Linked DNA regions of Duganella zoogloeoides. The protein of the gene in region 2 purifies or fractionates together with the protein of the main gene of each other region. This does not show direct contact. Links are inferred from orthologs where the notes say so. Each region holds a gene or a part of one and is shown on either strand. Other genes may lie near its edges.

Evidence for each region.
Region 1: the proteins of SR858_RS01610 (region 2) and SR858_RS05600 purify together in Escherichia coli (affinity purification with mass spectrometry, with the first as the bait; 2 studies listed by BioGRID). This does not show direct contact. The link is inferred for Duganella zoogloeoides from one-to-one orthologs.

What each region holds. Positions count from the first base shown.
Region 1 is NZ_CP140152.1:1,263,578-1,269,370, reverse strand. The notes cover bases 1-2,701. They hold SR858_RS05600 (FKBP-type peptidyl-prolyl cis-trans isomerase), read right to left. Parts: upstream 1,772-2,701; coding sequence 1,229-1,771; downstream 1-1,228. Other genes in these bases: SR858_RS05595 (AraC family transcriptional regulator), read left to right, coding at 1,940-2,701; SR858_RS05605 (hypothetical protein), read left to right, coding at 74-1,102; mutS (DNA mismatch repair protein MutS), read left to right, coding at 1-77. Outside these bases: more of SR858_RS05595, read left to right, coding at 2,702-2,875; SR858_RS05590 (carboxymuconolactone decarboxylase family protein), read left to right, coding at 2,951-3,505; SR858_RS05585 (acyl-CoA dehydrogenase family protein), read left to right, coding at 3,508-4,575; SR858_RS05580 (ABC transporter ATP-binding protein), read left to right, coding at 4,572-5,366; SR858_RS05575 (ABC transporter substrate-binding protein), read left to right, coding at 5,395-5,793. UniProt on the Escherichia coli protein: Folding helper with both chaperone and peptidyl-prolyl cis-trans isomerase (PPIase) activities. Chaperone activity prevents aggregation of unfolded or partially folded proteins and promotes their correct folding.
Region 2 is NZ_CP140152.1:350,251-356,329, reverse strand. The notes cover bases 1,513-4,499. They hold SR858_RS01610 (DsbC family protein), read right to left. Parts: upstream 3,388-4,499; coding sequence 2,638-3,387; downstream 1,513-2,637. Other genes in these bases: SR858_RS01605 (FAD-dependent monooxygenase), read right to left, coding at 3,414-4,499; SR858_RS01615 ((2Fe-2S)-binding protein), read right to left, coding at 2,131-2,589; SR858_RS01620 (xanthine dehydrogenase family protein molybdopterin-binding subunit), read right to left, coding at 1,513-2,121. Also shown: more of SR858_RS01620, read right to left, coding at 1-1,512; more of SR858_RS01605, read right to left, coding at 4,500-4,643; SR858_RS01595 (SDR family NAD(P)-dependent oxidoreductase), read left to right, coding at 4,894-5,592; SR858_RS01590 (ParA family protein), read left to right, coding at 5,686-6,079. UniProt on the Escherichia coli protein: Acts as a disulfide isomerase, interacting with incorrectly folded proteins to correct non-native disulfide bonds.

The DNA.
Region 1 (5,793 bases), 910 kb from region 2 along the record:
CCGATGCGCTGACCCCGCGCGAAGCGCTCGATCAGTTGTACCAGCTCAAGCGCCTGACGGAGACGGCGCAGGCATGACGCACGCCGCGCGCGCAGCGGTGCGAATGGTGGCCCGGGTCCGTCTTGCGCGCACCGGACTGGCGCTGTCGTTCGCTGCCTGCGCCTTGTGGCTGGCGCCCGTCCATGCCGAAAGCAAGGCCGAGTCGAAGATCGAATCAAAGGCCGGATCCAGGGCAGGCGGCTTCCAGTTCGGCGTGATCGGCCACTCGTTCAAGACCGGCGCCGACGAAACGGTGCTCAAGCGGGCGATTGCCGGCGCCACGCAAGGCAATCCGGCGTTCGTGGTGGCCACCGGTGTCAAAGCTGGTTCAGAGCCTTGCAGCGACAAGCTGTATGCCGGGCGCCACGCCCTGCTAAATGCCTCGAGCGTGCCGATGGTGGTGTCGCTGGCCGGCAGCGACTGGAGCGGGTGCCTCAATTCCGCCGGCCGCTCGAACGCCATCGACCGCCTCAACCGCCTGCGCGAACTGTTCTACCGCGACAGCGAAACGCTGGGCGCCAAGCGGCTGCCCGTCACGCGGCTGTCGAGCAGCGCCAAGTTCCGCAGCTACGCGGAAAACGCCCACTGGCAGGTGGGCAAGGTGCTGTTCGCCACCATCAACCTCCCCGCCAATAACAACCACTACCGCGCCGAAGCGGGACGCAACAGCGAATACGAAGACCGGCTGGTAGCCAACCGCGCCTGGCTGCACCGGCTGTTCAACCTGGCCGTGCGGCAGCAAATGGAAGGATTGGTGCTGTTTTCGGATGGCGACGTGGGACTGGAAGCAGAACCGGGCTTTTCGCTGCTGGCACGCTTCGAGTCGAAACGCGATGGCTTTGCCGAGCCGCGCAAGCAGATCAAGACGCTGGCTTCAAAGTTCAAGGGGAAGGTGCTGCTGGTCGATACCCAGGTGGTGCAGGCGGCAGAGAAGGAGCCGTCGATCCACTGGCAGGACAACGTGGGACATCTGAACCTGGCCGCCGACTGGACCGAGGTACGCGTGGCGCCCGCAAGCGCCACGCTGTTCATGATCAAGGGCGCCGCAGAAGCGACACCCTAATCATTCGGGTGCTCGGAAAACCGTAGCGAGCGGCCCGATATCGTCTCGAGTAGCGCAAGCGTACCGAGGTACGCTGAGCAACGCAGAGGCGATAGCGGGACGCGCAGTAGGTTTAACCAGTGCCCGTTAGTGAATCGGGTGGATCGCAACGTGATCGCCTTCTTCGCCTTCATCATCGTCATGACCGTGGTGATGGCCATGGGCGCCGTGCACGTGGCCGTGGGCGATTTCTTCTTCGGTCGCTTCGCGCACTTCCGCCACTTCCAGCGAGAAGCGCAGGGCCATGCCGGCCAGCGGGTGGTTGCCGTCCAGGACGACCTTGTCGTCGGCGATGTCGGTGACGGTGAAGATCAGTGCTTCGTCGTCGCTGTCGCTATCGGGCGTGCCTTCGAATTGCATGCCGACTTCCAGTGGCTCCGGCAGGCGATTGCGTGGCTCGACCTTGACCAGGGCGGCGTCGTACTCGCCGAACGCGTCTTCCGGTTCGATCTGGATGATGGAGGAGTAGCCGACTTCCTTGCCGTCGAGTTCTTCCTCGATTTTAGGCAGCGTGTTCTCGTAACCGCCGTGCAGGTAAACCATCGGCTGGCGGCCGTCTTCGATCAGATTGTCCTGGGCATCGGACAGTTTGTAATTCACAGTCACGACCGTGTTCTTGGCAATCTTCATTTGGAATTCCTTTCAGTTATTAGCCCCCAAATTATACCCTGTCTCGCCAGCCGCCCGGGCTACGCCATCGGGAGGCGACAACCGTTGGACGTGGACAATGCGCGCGCCGCATAACCATATAACGAATCATTCCAACCCCGGCGCGCCGCACGCCCTACAATGGCGGGCATGACCCCCGCCTCCTCCGTTGCCTTCTCCGATAAGCTGGCCCAGTGGCTGTTGAACAGCATCGAACTCGATGCCGCCGCCCTGCACGTGGGCCGGTATTGCGGTCCGTGGCGCGCGTCCACTGCCGGCCGTGCACTGGCCAGCTTCCACCTGGTGCTGGCGGGCGACTGCTACCTGCACATTGCCGGCGAGGCGCCCATCCACCTGCGCGCGCGCGACGGCGTGTTTCTCACGCGCGATGTATCGCACTTCCTCAGTCCATCGCCAGATCCTGCCGCCCCGCTCGCGCGCCAGCCGATGCAAACGCTGTCGGTGCCGGCCGCACCGACAGACACCGCCAATGCCGGCCTCGCGTGCGGCTTTTTCAGTTTCAGCGGCGCGCTCGGACCGCTGGTGATCGGTTCGTTCCCCGATGTCCTGGTGTGCCGCAGCGACGAGCCGTCGCTGGCGCATACGGCTGCGCTGTTCGACCTGATCCTGGCCGAAGCGGGCGATCCGGAACGCCCTTCCCCGCTGATCGCGCGCCTGGTGGAACTGCTGTTCTTTTACCTGATCCGCCACGCCGCACGCCAGGAAACGCTGGGGGCCGGCATCCTGGCCCTGGCCCAGCGTGGCGAATTCATGGCCCTGCTCGACCGCATGCTGGCCAGCCCCGGCGACGACTGGAGCATCGCGCGCATGGCGCAGGCAGCAAACATGTCGCGCGCGGCTTTTTGCAAGCACTTCACCGAGGCTGGCGGCATCCCGCCAGCGCAATTCCTGCTGCGCCTGCGCATGCGGCTGGCCAGCCAGCGCCTCGGCGCCGGCGACTCGGTCGAGCAGGCGGCCGGCCACGTGGGCTACCAGTCGTATGCGGCGTTCACGCGCGCCTTCAAGCGCGTGGTGGGCGAGCAGCCGGGCGCTTACCGCCGGCACGGTCGAGACGTTCGAGCATAAAAACCAGCCGTTTGGATATGGTGCGCGCGCGCGTACCGGCTGATAATATGGCTTCATCCTCACGGAAAGGTCATCATGTCCCGTCTTATCCTGCACACCCTCGACAGCGCGCCAGCCGACAGCCGCCCCTTCGTTGAAAAAGCCATCGCCAACAATGGCTACCTGCCCAACCTGATCGGCGTTCTGGCCAATGCGCCGCAGGCGCTGGAAACCTACCTGACTGTTTCGGGCATCAACGCCCGCACCAGCCTCACGCTCGACGAGCGCGAAGTCGTGCAACTGACGGCCGCCAACATCCACGGCTGCGACTTCTGCACCGCCGGCCACTCGGCCATCGCCCTCAAGAAAGCCAACCTGGCGCCGGAAGTGGTGCGCGCCCTGCAAACCAATGTCCCGACCGGCGTGGCCAAACTCGACGCCGTGCAGCGCTTCGCCACCGCAGTCATCGCCCGCCGTGGCGCCGTGGACGACGCCGATCTGCAAGCCTTCATCGACGCCGGCTACAACCAGCAGCAGGCGCTGGAAGTGGTGCTGGGCGTGAGCCTGGCCACGCTGTGCAACTTCGCCAACAGCCTGGCCGGCACGCCGGTCAATCCGCAGCTGCAACCCTATCTGCCCGGCGCGGTTTAAGCATGGCAGCGCTCCACGACTGGCTGGCGCGTTACGCGGACACGCTCGACCAATCCGAATCGCTGGCCGATGAAGTGATGCCGGCGCTGGCCGCGCATGGCTGCTTCAGGGCCGGCGTGCCGGTGGCAATGAACGGCGCCGGCGGCGACGTGCGCGACGCCATCCTCGGCATCGCCGACATCGCCCGCCATTCGCTGACGGCGGCCTTTGTATATTGGGGCCAGCGCAGCTTCATCGAATACCTGCTGCAAAGCCCCAATGCGGCGCTGCGCGAGCGGCTGCTGCCCGACCTGCTCGATGGCACGCTGGCCGGCGCCACCGGCCTGTCGAACGCGATGAAATTCCTGTCCGGGATGGAGCCGCTGCAAATCAACGCCGTGCCCGACGGCGACGGCTGGAACCTCGACGGCAAGCTGGCCTGGATCACCAACCTGCGCCCGCAGCGCTTCGTCGCCGCGGCGGCCGTCGCCCCGGTCACCGCTGCGCCGCCGGCAATCGTCATGTTCGAGAGCAGCGCGGCCGGCGTGCACCGCAGCGACAACCTGCAACTGATCGCCCTGCGCGGCAGCCACACTGCCGCCGTGCGCATCGAACAGGTGGCGGTGCCGCCTGCGAACATCATCAGCGCCGACGCACCCAGCTGGCTGCCACGCGTGCGGCCTGCTTTTCTGGGCATGCAGTGCGGGATGTCGATCGGGCTGGCGCAGGCCAGCCTGGACGCAGCAGCCAAGGCTGCAGGCGCCGCCACCGGGCGCGGCCAGCTGGCCGACGACATCGGCGCCGCGCGCGAGGCGCTGGCGCAGCACACGGCGCAACTGCTTGACGGCGTGGCCAGCGGCCGCTTCGTGGCCGAGGCGCCAGCCATGTTCAAGCTGCGCATCGGCATCGCCGGCATCGTGCGCGACGCCGTCACGCTGGAGCTGCACGCCAAGGGCGGCCATGCCTACCTGGAAGCGCAGCAGGACGGCTTTGCCCGGCGCCTGCGCGAATCGGCCTTTATCCCCGTGATCACGCCGAGCATTACGCAGTTGCAGGCGGCGCTGGCCAAGCACGCGGGCGGCAATCGATGAGCATCCTCAACGCCAGGGTGGACGTGGCCGATGGCTGGGCCTTGCAAGGTCAGGGCCTGGGCTTTGCCTATGCCGGCGCCGCGCCCACGTTCGAGCACATCGACATTGGCGTGCGCACGCGCGAAATCGTCGCCCTGCTGGGCGGCAGCGGCTGCGGCAAATCGACGCTGCTGCGGGTGCTGGCCGGCTTGCAGGCGCCGTCCAGCGGCACCCTGACCTTCCTCGATGCACCATTGACCGCACCGAGCCCGCGCAGTGCGCTGGTGTTCCAGCAAGCGAGCCTGCTGCCGTGGCTGAACGTCACCGCCAACGTGGGCTTCGGCCTCGATTTTTCGCGACAGCCAAAGATCGCGCGCGCCGAACATGACCAGCGCGTGCAGGCCGCCATCGAAGCCGTGGGCCTGGCCGGCAGCGAGCGCCGGTATCCCGCCGCGCTGTCGGGCGGCATGGCGCAGCGCGTGGCGCTGGCCCGCGCACTGGCGCGCCAGCCGGCGCTGCTGTTTGCCGACGAACCGTTTTCCGCGCTCGACGCGATTACCCGCGCCGAGATGCAGACGCTGCTGGTCGACGTGGTGCACCGCTGGCACAGCGCCGTGCTGCTGGTCACGCACGATATCGACGAAGCGATCCTGGTGGCCGACCGCATCGTCCTGATGGGCGGCCAGCCGGGGCGCATCATGCACGAATGGCAGGTCGATCTGCCGCGTCCGCGGCTGGCCGATACGCAGGCGATCAGCGCGCTGCGGCTCGAGATCCTGGCGGCGCTGCACGGCGTGCGCGCCGCCGCATAATACATTCAACCCTTTTCGAAAGTCTTCCATGACCGATACCAGCAACCCGCTCCACCTCTGCGCTTCGTCCGATTGCGACTGCGGCATGACCCGCCGCGACTTCCTGCGCATGTCGGCGCTCAGTACCGCCGCCGGCGCCGCGCCGCTGCTGTTTGCCGGCGACGCCATGGCCCGCCAGGCGCCCAAGGGCGACGACCAGCCGGTCAAGATCGGCTACCTGCCGATTACCGACGCCACGCCGCTGCTGGTCGCCCATGGCCGCAAGCTGTTCGAGGCGGAAGGCTTGCAGGCCGAGGCGCCGCGCCTGTTCCGCAGTTGGGCACAGATCGTCGAAGCGTTCGTGTCGGGCCAGGTCAACGTGATCCACCTGCTGTCGCCGGCCACCATGTCGGTGCGCTACGGCGCCAGGTTCCCGGCCAAGGTGGTG
Region 2 (6,079 bases):
CGGCGCGTCGTTCGATGGCACGATGTGGACGTCGATGGCCGGCATGTCGGTCATGCGCGCCACCGAGTAGTCGCTGAAGTTCTGCTGCTCGACCACGCCGTCCTTGAGCGTGATGGCCGCGCCGGGTATCGTCATGCCCAGGCCCATCAGCGCCGCGCCCTGCACCTGCGCTTCGATGGTGAGCGGGTTGACGGCGGTGTTGCAATGCACGCCGGCCGTCACTTTATGCAGCTTCGGCATGCCATCCTTGACCGACGCCACCACCACGTAGGCCACCACGGTGCTGAACGATTCGTGCACGGCCACGCCCCACGCCTGCCCTTTCGGCAGCGCTTTTTTGCCGTAGCCCGACTTGGCCACGGCCAGGTCCAGCGCGGCGACGTGGCGCTTGCCTTTCTCACCCATGATTTTTTTGCGGTACGCCACCGGGTCCATCTTGGCCGCGTGCGCGGCTTCGTCGATCAGCGTTTCCATCACGTAGGCGGTATGGGTGGAACCCACGGAGCGCCACCACAGCACCGGCACATTGGCCTTGGCGATGCGGGCGCTCAGGTTCAGCGGCACGTCGTACGGCTCGCCCATGCCTTCGACCATGGTGGAATCGACGCCGTCCTTGATCATCATCGGCTCGAACATGGTGCCGGCGGCGATCGACTGGCCCACGATCACGTGATCCCACGCGACGATATTGCCCTTGGCATCGAGGCCGATGTCGGCGCGGTGCACGTGCGACGGCCGGTAGTAACCGCCCTTGATGTCGTCTTCGCGGCTCCACACCACCTTGACCGGGTCGGTCTTGCCGGCCGCGCGCCACACCTTGGCGACGTTGACTGCTTCGACCAGGTAGTCGGACGTGGGCACGCCACGGCGCCCGAACCCGCCGCCGGCCATCATGGTGTGCAGTACCACCTGCTCCGGCTTCAGGCCGGCGGTGGCGGCAATCGCGCCCTGGTCCACGGTCTGGAACTGGGTGCCGGCCCACACGGTGCAGCCGTCCGCGCGCAGATCGACCACGCAGTTGAGCGGCTCCATCGGCGCGTGCGCCAGGTACGGAAACTCGTAGACCGCGTTGATTTTCTTCGGCGCGCCGGCCAGCTTCGAGGTGTCCGCCTTGCGGGCGGCGGCGCCCGGCTTTTGCGCCAGCGCCTTGAACTCTTTCAGCTGCTGTTCGCTGCTGACCTTTTGCACCGCACTGGTGTCCCAGTCGATCACCAATGCGTCGCGGCCCATCTTGGCCGGCCAGTAGCCGTCGGCCACCACCACCACGCCGCTGCCGCCACGGTCGGTTTTCACTTCCAGCACGGCGAGCACGCCCTTGATCGCCTTGGCTTTGCTGGCGTCCAGCTTGCCCACCTTGGCGCCGAACACGGGTGGACGGGCGACTAGCGCCACCTTGCTGTCGGGCGCCTTGAAGTCCATGCCGAACTGCTGCTTGCCGGTGGCTTTGAGCTTGGCGTCCAGCCGCTTGACCGGCTTGCCGATGATCTTGAAGTCTTTCGGGTCCTTGAGCACCACGGTGGCAGGCACCGGCTGCTTCATGGCCGCATCGGCCATGGCGCCGAAGGTGGCGCTCTGGCCGCCAGGGCCGGTCAGCACGCCGTTGGCGGCTTTTACTTGAGCGGGCGCCACTTGCCATTGTTCGGCGGCCGCCGCGACCAGCATCGCGCGCGCCTTGGCGCCGATTTCGCGGTACTGGATGTACGAATGGGCGATACTGCCCGAGCCGCCGGTGATCTGGATGCCGAACGCCGGATCCTTGTATTGGTCGCCCGCCGGCGCCAGCGCGCCGTTGACCTTCGACCAGTCGGCGTCCAGTTCCTCGGCGATCAGCATCGGCATCGACGTCTGCACACCCTGGCCGAATTCCAGGCGGTTCACCTGCACCGTCACGGTGTTGTCGGGCGCGATGTGCAGGAACGCATTCGGCTCGTACACCTTGGCCGGTGGCTGCTGGGCGTTGGCGAAACGGCCGGCGCCGGGCATGAAGAAGCCGAGCACCAGTCCACCGCCGGCGACAGCGCCGGTCTTCATGAAGCCGCGGCGCGACACGCCGGCAGGGGCTGCAGTCTGCGATGCCAGCGCGACGTCGACGTTGTCTTTATTGATCCATTCGATACGCATACGTCCCCCTTAAGCGATGGTGCTGGCGGCGTCTTTGATGGCGGCGCGGATGCGTTGGTAAGTGCCGCAGCGGCAGATATTGCCGCTCATGGCGTTGTCGATATCGGCGTCGCTCGGCTTTTTATTGGTGCGCAGCAGCGCGGTGGCGCTCATGATTTGCCCGCTCTGACAGTAGCCGCATTGCGGCACGTCGAGCTTGACCCACGCTTCCTGCACCGCTTTACCGATGGCGTCGGACTCCATCGCTTCGATCGTGGTGATTTTCTGGCCCACGGCGGCCGAAATCGGCATCACGCACGAGCGCACCGGCTCGCCGGCCAGGTGCACGGTGCAGGCGCCGCACAGCGCCGCGCCGCAACCGAACTTGGTGCCGGTCATATTCAGGTTATCACGCAGCGCCCACAGGATGGGCGTGGACGGATCGGCATCGACTTGTACGTCCTTGCCGTTGATATTCAAAGTGATCATGTAAAAAATCTCCTGGAGGACGTACTGCTGGTTTGGACTGACGGACTGCTATTTTTTTAATTGCGCGAATTTCGCTTCGAGCGTCTTGGTGTCTACCGCACCTGGCAGACGCGAACCATCGGTGAAGATGATGGTCGGGGTGCCGGTCACGCCGATCTTGCGGCCCAGCGCGACGATTTCCTGGTTGGGGGTGGCGCACGATGCCGGCGCCGCCGGTGGCTGCTTGCCGTTCAACATCCAGTCATCCCAGGCCTTGTTGCGGTCGGGCGCGCACCACACGCCGGCCGACTTGGTGAACGAGTCTTCGCGCAGGATGTTATAGAGGAAGGTATAGACGGTGACGTTGTCGATTTCGGTGAGCGTGGTCTTGCGGAACTGCTTGCAATAGCCGCAGTTCGGATCTTCGAACACCGCGATCACGCGCGAACCGTCGCCCTTGACGGTCTTGAGCGCCTTGTCCAGCGGCAGATCGGAGAACTTCACGCGGGTCATCTCGTCGATGCGCTCGCGCGTGAGGTCCTTGCCGGTGGTGAGGTTGAAGATATGGCCATTGAACACATAGGTACCGGTTTTGTCCGTGTACAGGATGTCGCTGCCCATGCGGATTTCATACAGGCCGCTATACGGCGTAGCCTTGATCGAATCGACCTTGACGCCCTCGCCCAGGCGCGGCTCGACGATCTTGCGCAGCGCTTCTTCCGACGGCGCTTCCGACGGCGCTTTTTGCGCATCTTGCGCATTGCCGCACGACGCCAACAACACCGACATCAGCACCAATGCCAACTTACTCTTTCTCATAACTTCTCCAATAACTTCATTTAAGCTTATTTGCCCATGGCGTGCGAGATCAACCGGCGCTTGAGCAGCGGAATTTTATCGAGCAGGTTCAAGCCCAGGTTGCGCACCGCGCGCAGCGGTTCGGCATCGGCGCCGAACAGGCGCGCCAGGCCGTCGGTGGTGACCTGCATCAGCAGCACGTCTTCCTTGCGCGCGCGCTCGTAGCGCGCCAGCACGCGGGCGTCGCCCACGCCGCGTTGCGGCTCGCGCGCGGCCAGTGTTTCGATCAGTTGCGCGACATCGCCAAAACCCAGGTTCATGCCATGGCCGGCCATCGGGTGGACCACGTGGGCGGCGTCGCCCACCAGCGCCACGCGCGGCGACGTCATGGTGTGGGGGCGGATCAGGCGCAGCGGGAAATCGCGCACCAGTTCCGGTTGCAACGGCGTCAGTGCACCGAGTTTGTCGGCGGCATACACGGCCAGGCGGTCGGCGATCTGCTGCGCCGACTCGGCGCGCAGGGTATCGGCCAGCGCATCGGGCGCCGACCACACCAGCGAGACCTGGTTGCCCGCCAGCGGCAGCAGCGCCACGATGCCCTGCTCTCCGGTGAACCACTGGTGCGCCGCGCCGTGGTGCGGTTTTTCGCAAGCGAAGTTGGTGACCACGCCGCGCTGGCCGTAGCTGCGGTAATCGAGGCCGATATCGCACTGGCCGCGCACCCACGACTCGGCGCCGTCGGCACCGACCACCAGTTGCGCCTCGACGCTGCTGCCATCGCCCAATGTGACGGTGGCATGGTCGTCGCCACGCAGCAGCGCCGCCGCGCGGCCACCGACAATGGTGACGTTCTGGGCAAAGCGCAGCGCAGCGTCGAGCGCCTGGTTCAGATTGCGCTCTTCCAGTATCCACGCCAAGGTGTCAGTGTGGGCGCCGTAGGCATCGAACGCCAGGCCACCGGGATGGGGACCGTCGCCATGAACGATCATCGCATCGACCGGGGTGACGCGCTCGGCATCGAGCGCGCCCCATACCTTGAGCGACGACAGCAGGCGGTGCGCAGTATGGTTGAGAGCATAAACCCGGGCGTCCCAGCCTTCAGTGGGCGCCGTCACCGGGGGCGCTGGCGGCCCCAGCAGAATGACCTTGAGGCCGGCATTCGCCAGCCCTAGTGCCGTGGTCTTGGCAATCGCACCATTGCCGACGATACAAATCTCGGCGCTGACCGTGGAGGCGGTGGTGGCGGCGGAGGTGGACGGGGACGTGGATTTATTCATCCAACCATTATAGCGTTTGTGCGGAATAGAAATTGGCGCTTGCGCTTTTTCGGGACCCTGCTATAATTCTGGTCCTTGGCCTGGTAGCTCAGTTGGTAGAGCAGAGGATTGAAAATCCTTGTGTCGGTGGTTCGATTCCGCCCCGGGCCACCAAGAACAGTGTCAAACAGAACGCCCGCTCTCGCCAGTGGGCGTTTTTGCATGCGTGCCGTATTATTCTTCTGCGATCGACATGCACAAGGACCACACAATGCTGGACAGCCTTCCCGACCAGTTTCACGCGCTGGTAATCGGCGCCTCCGGCACCATCGGCGCCGCCTTTGTCGCGCTGCTGCGCGCCTCGCCGCGCTGCGCATCGGTGCGCGAACTGCATCGCCACTCACTACCGCCGCTCGACTTTGCCTATGAGGACAGCGTCGCCGAGGCCGCGCGGCAGTGCGCGGCCGGGCCGCGCTTGCACCTGATCATCAACGCCGCCGGCATGCTGCACACGCCAGCGTTCATGCCGGAGAAGCGCCTCGCCGACCTCAATACCGCGCAAATGCAGGCCACGTTCACGGCCAACGTGTTCGGCCCGGCGCTGCTGCTGCGCCACTTCGTGCCTTTGCTGGACAGCGAGCGGGCCGTCATGGCCATGCTGTCGGCCAAGGTCGGCAGCATCGGCGACAACCGGCTCGGCGGCTGGTACAGCTACCGCGCCTCGAAGGCGGCCCTCAACATGATGGTCAAGACGGCTGCCATTGAACTGGCGCGCAACCAGAAGAACTGCGTGCTGGTCGCGCTGCATCCGGGCACGGTCAACTCGCACCTGTCGCAGCCATTTCGCGGTGACGCCATCGGCCGCCCGGCGCACGACGCCGCCAGCGACATGCTGCGCGTACTCGATGCGCTCACCCCGGCCGATAGCGGGTCGTTCCGGTCGTACAACGGAGACCAATTGCCTTGGTAGTGCCAGGGGATGGGTGACCCGGCCATCTTTATATCGCCCACCCACGCCAGTTCATCTAGAATGGTTGCATTTCCATTACTACATGGGCGTGCGATGAAACGGGTGATCTTCAATCAAAAAGGTGGCGTCGGTAAATCCACCATCGCGGTAAACCTGGCAGCGATCGCTGCCAGCCAGGGCAAGCGCACTCTTCTGATCGACATCGACCCGCAATGCAATTCCAGCCGCTACGTGCTGGGCGCGGCGGCGCACGCGGCCACGCCGACTTTGAAAGATTATTTCGAGCAGGTGCTCAGCTTCAGCCAGTTTGCCCAGCCGGCCGGCCACTATGTCCATCCGACACCGTTCGAGAACCTGTCCATCATCGTCGCGCACCCGGAGCTGGGCGACCTGCAGTCGAAGCTCGAATCGCGCAACAAGATCTACAAGCTGCGCGACTTGCTGCGCGAGCTGGGCAAGGAATACGATGACATTTTTATCGACACCC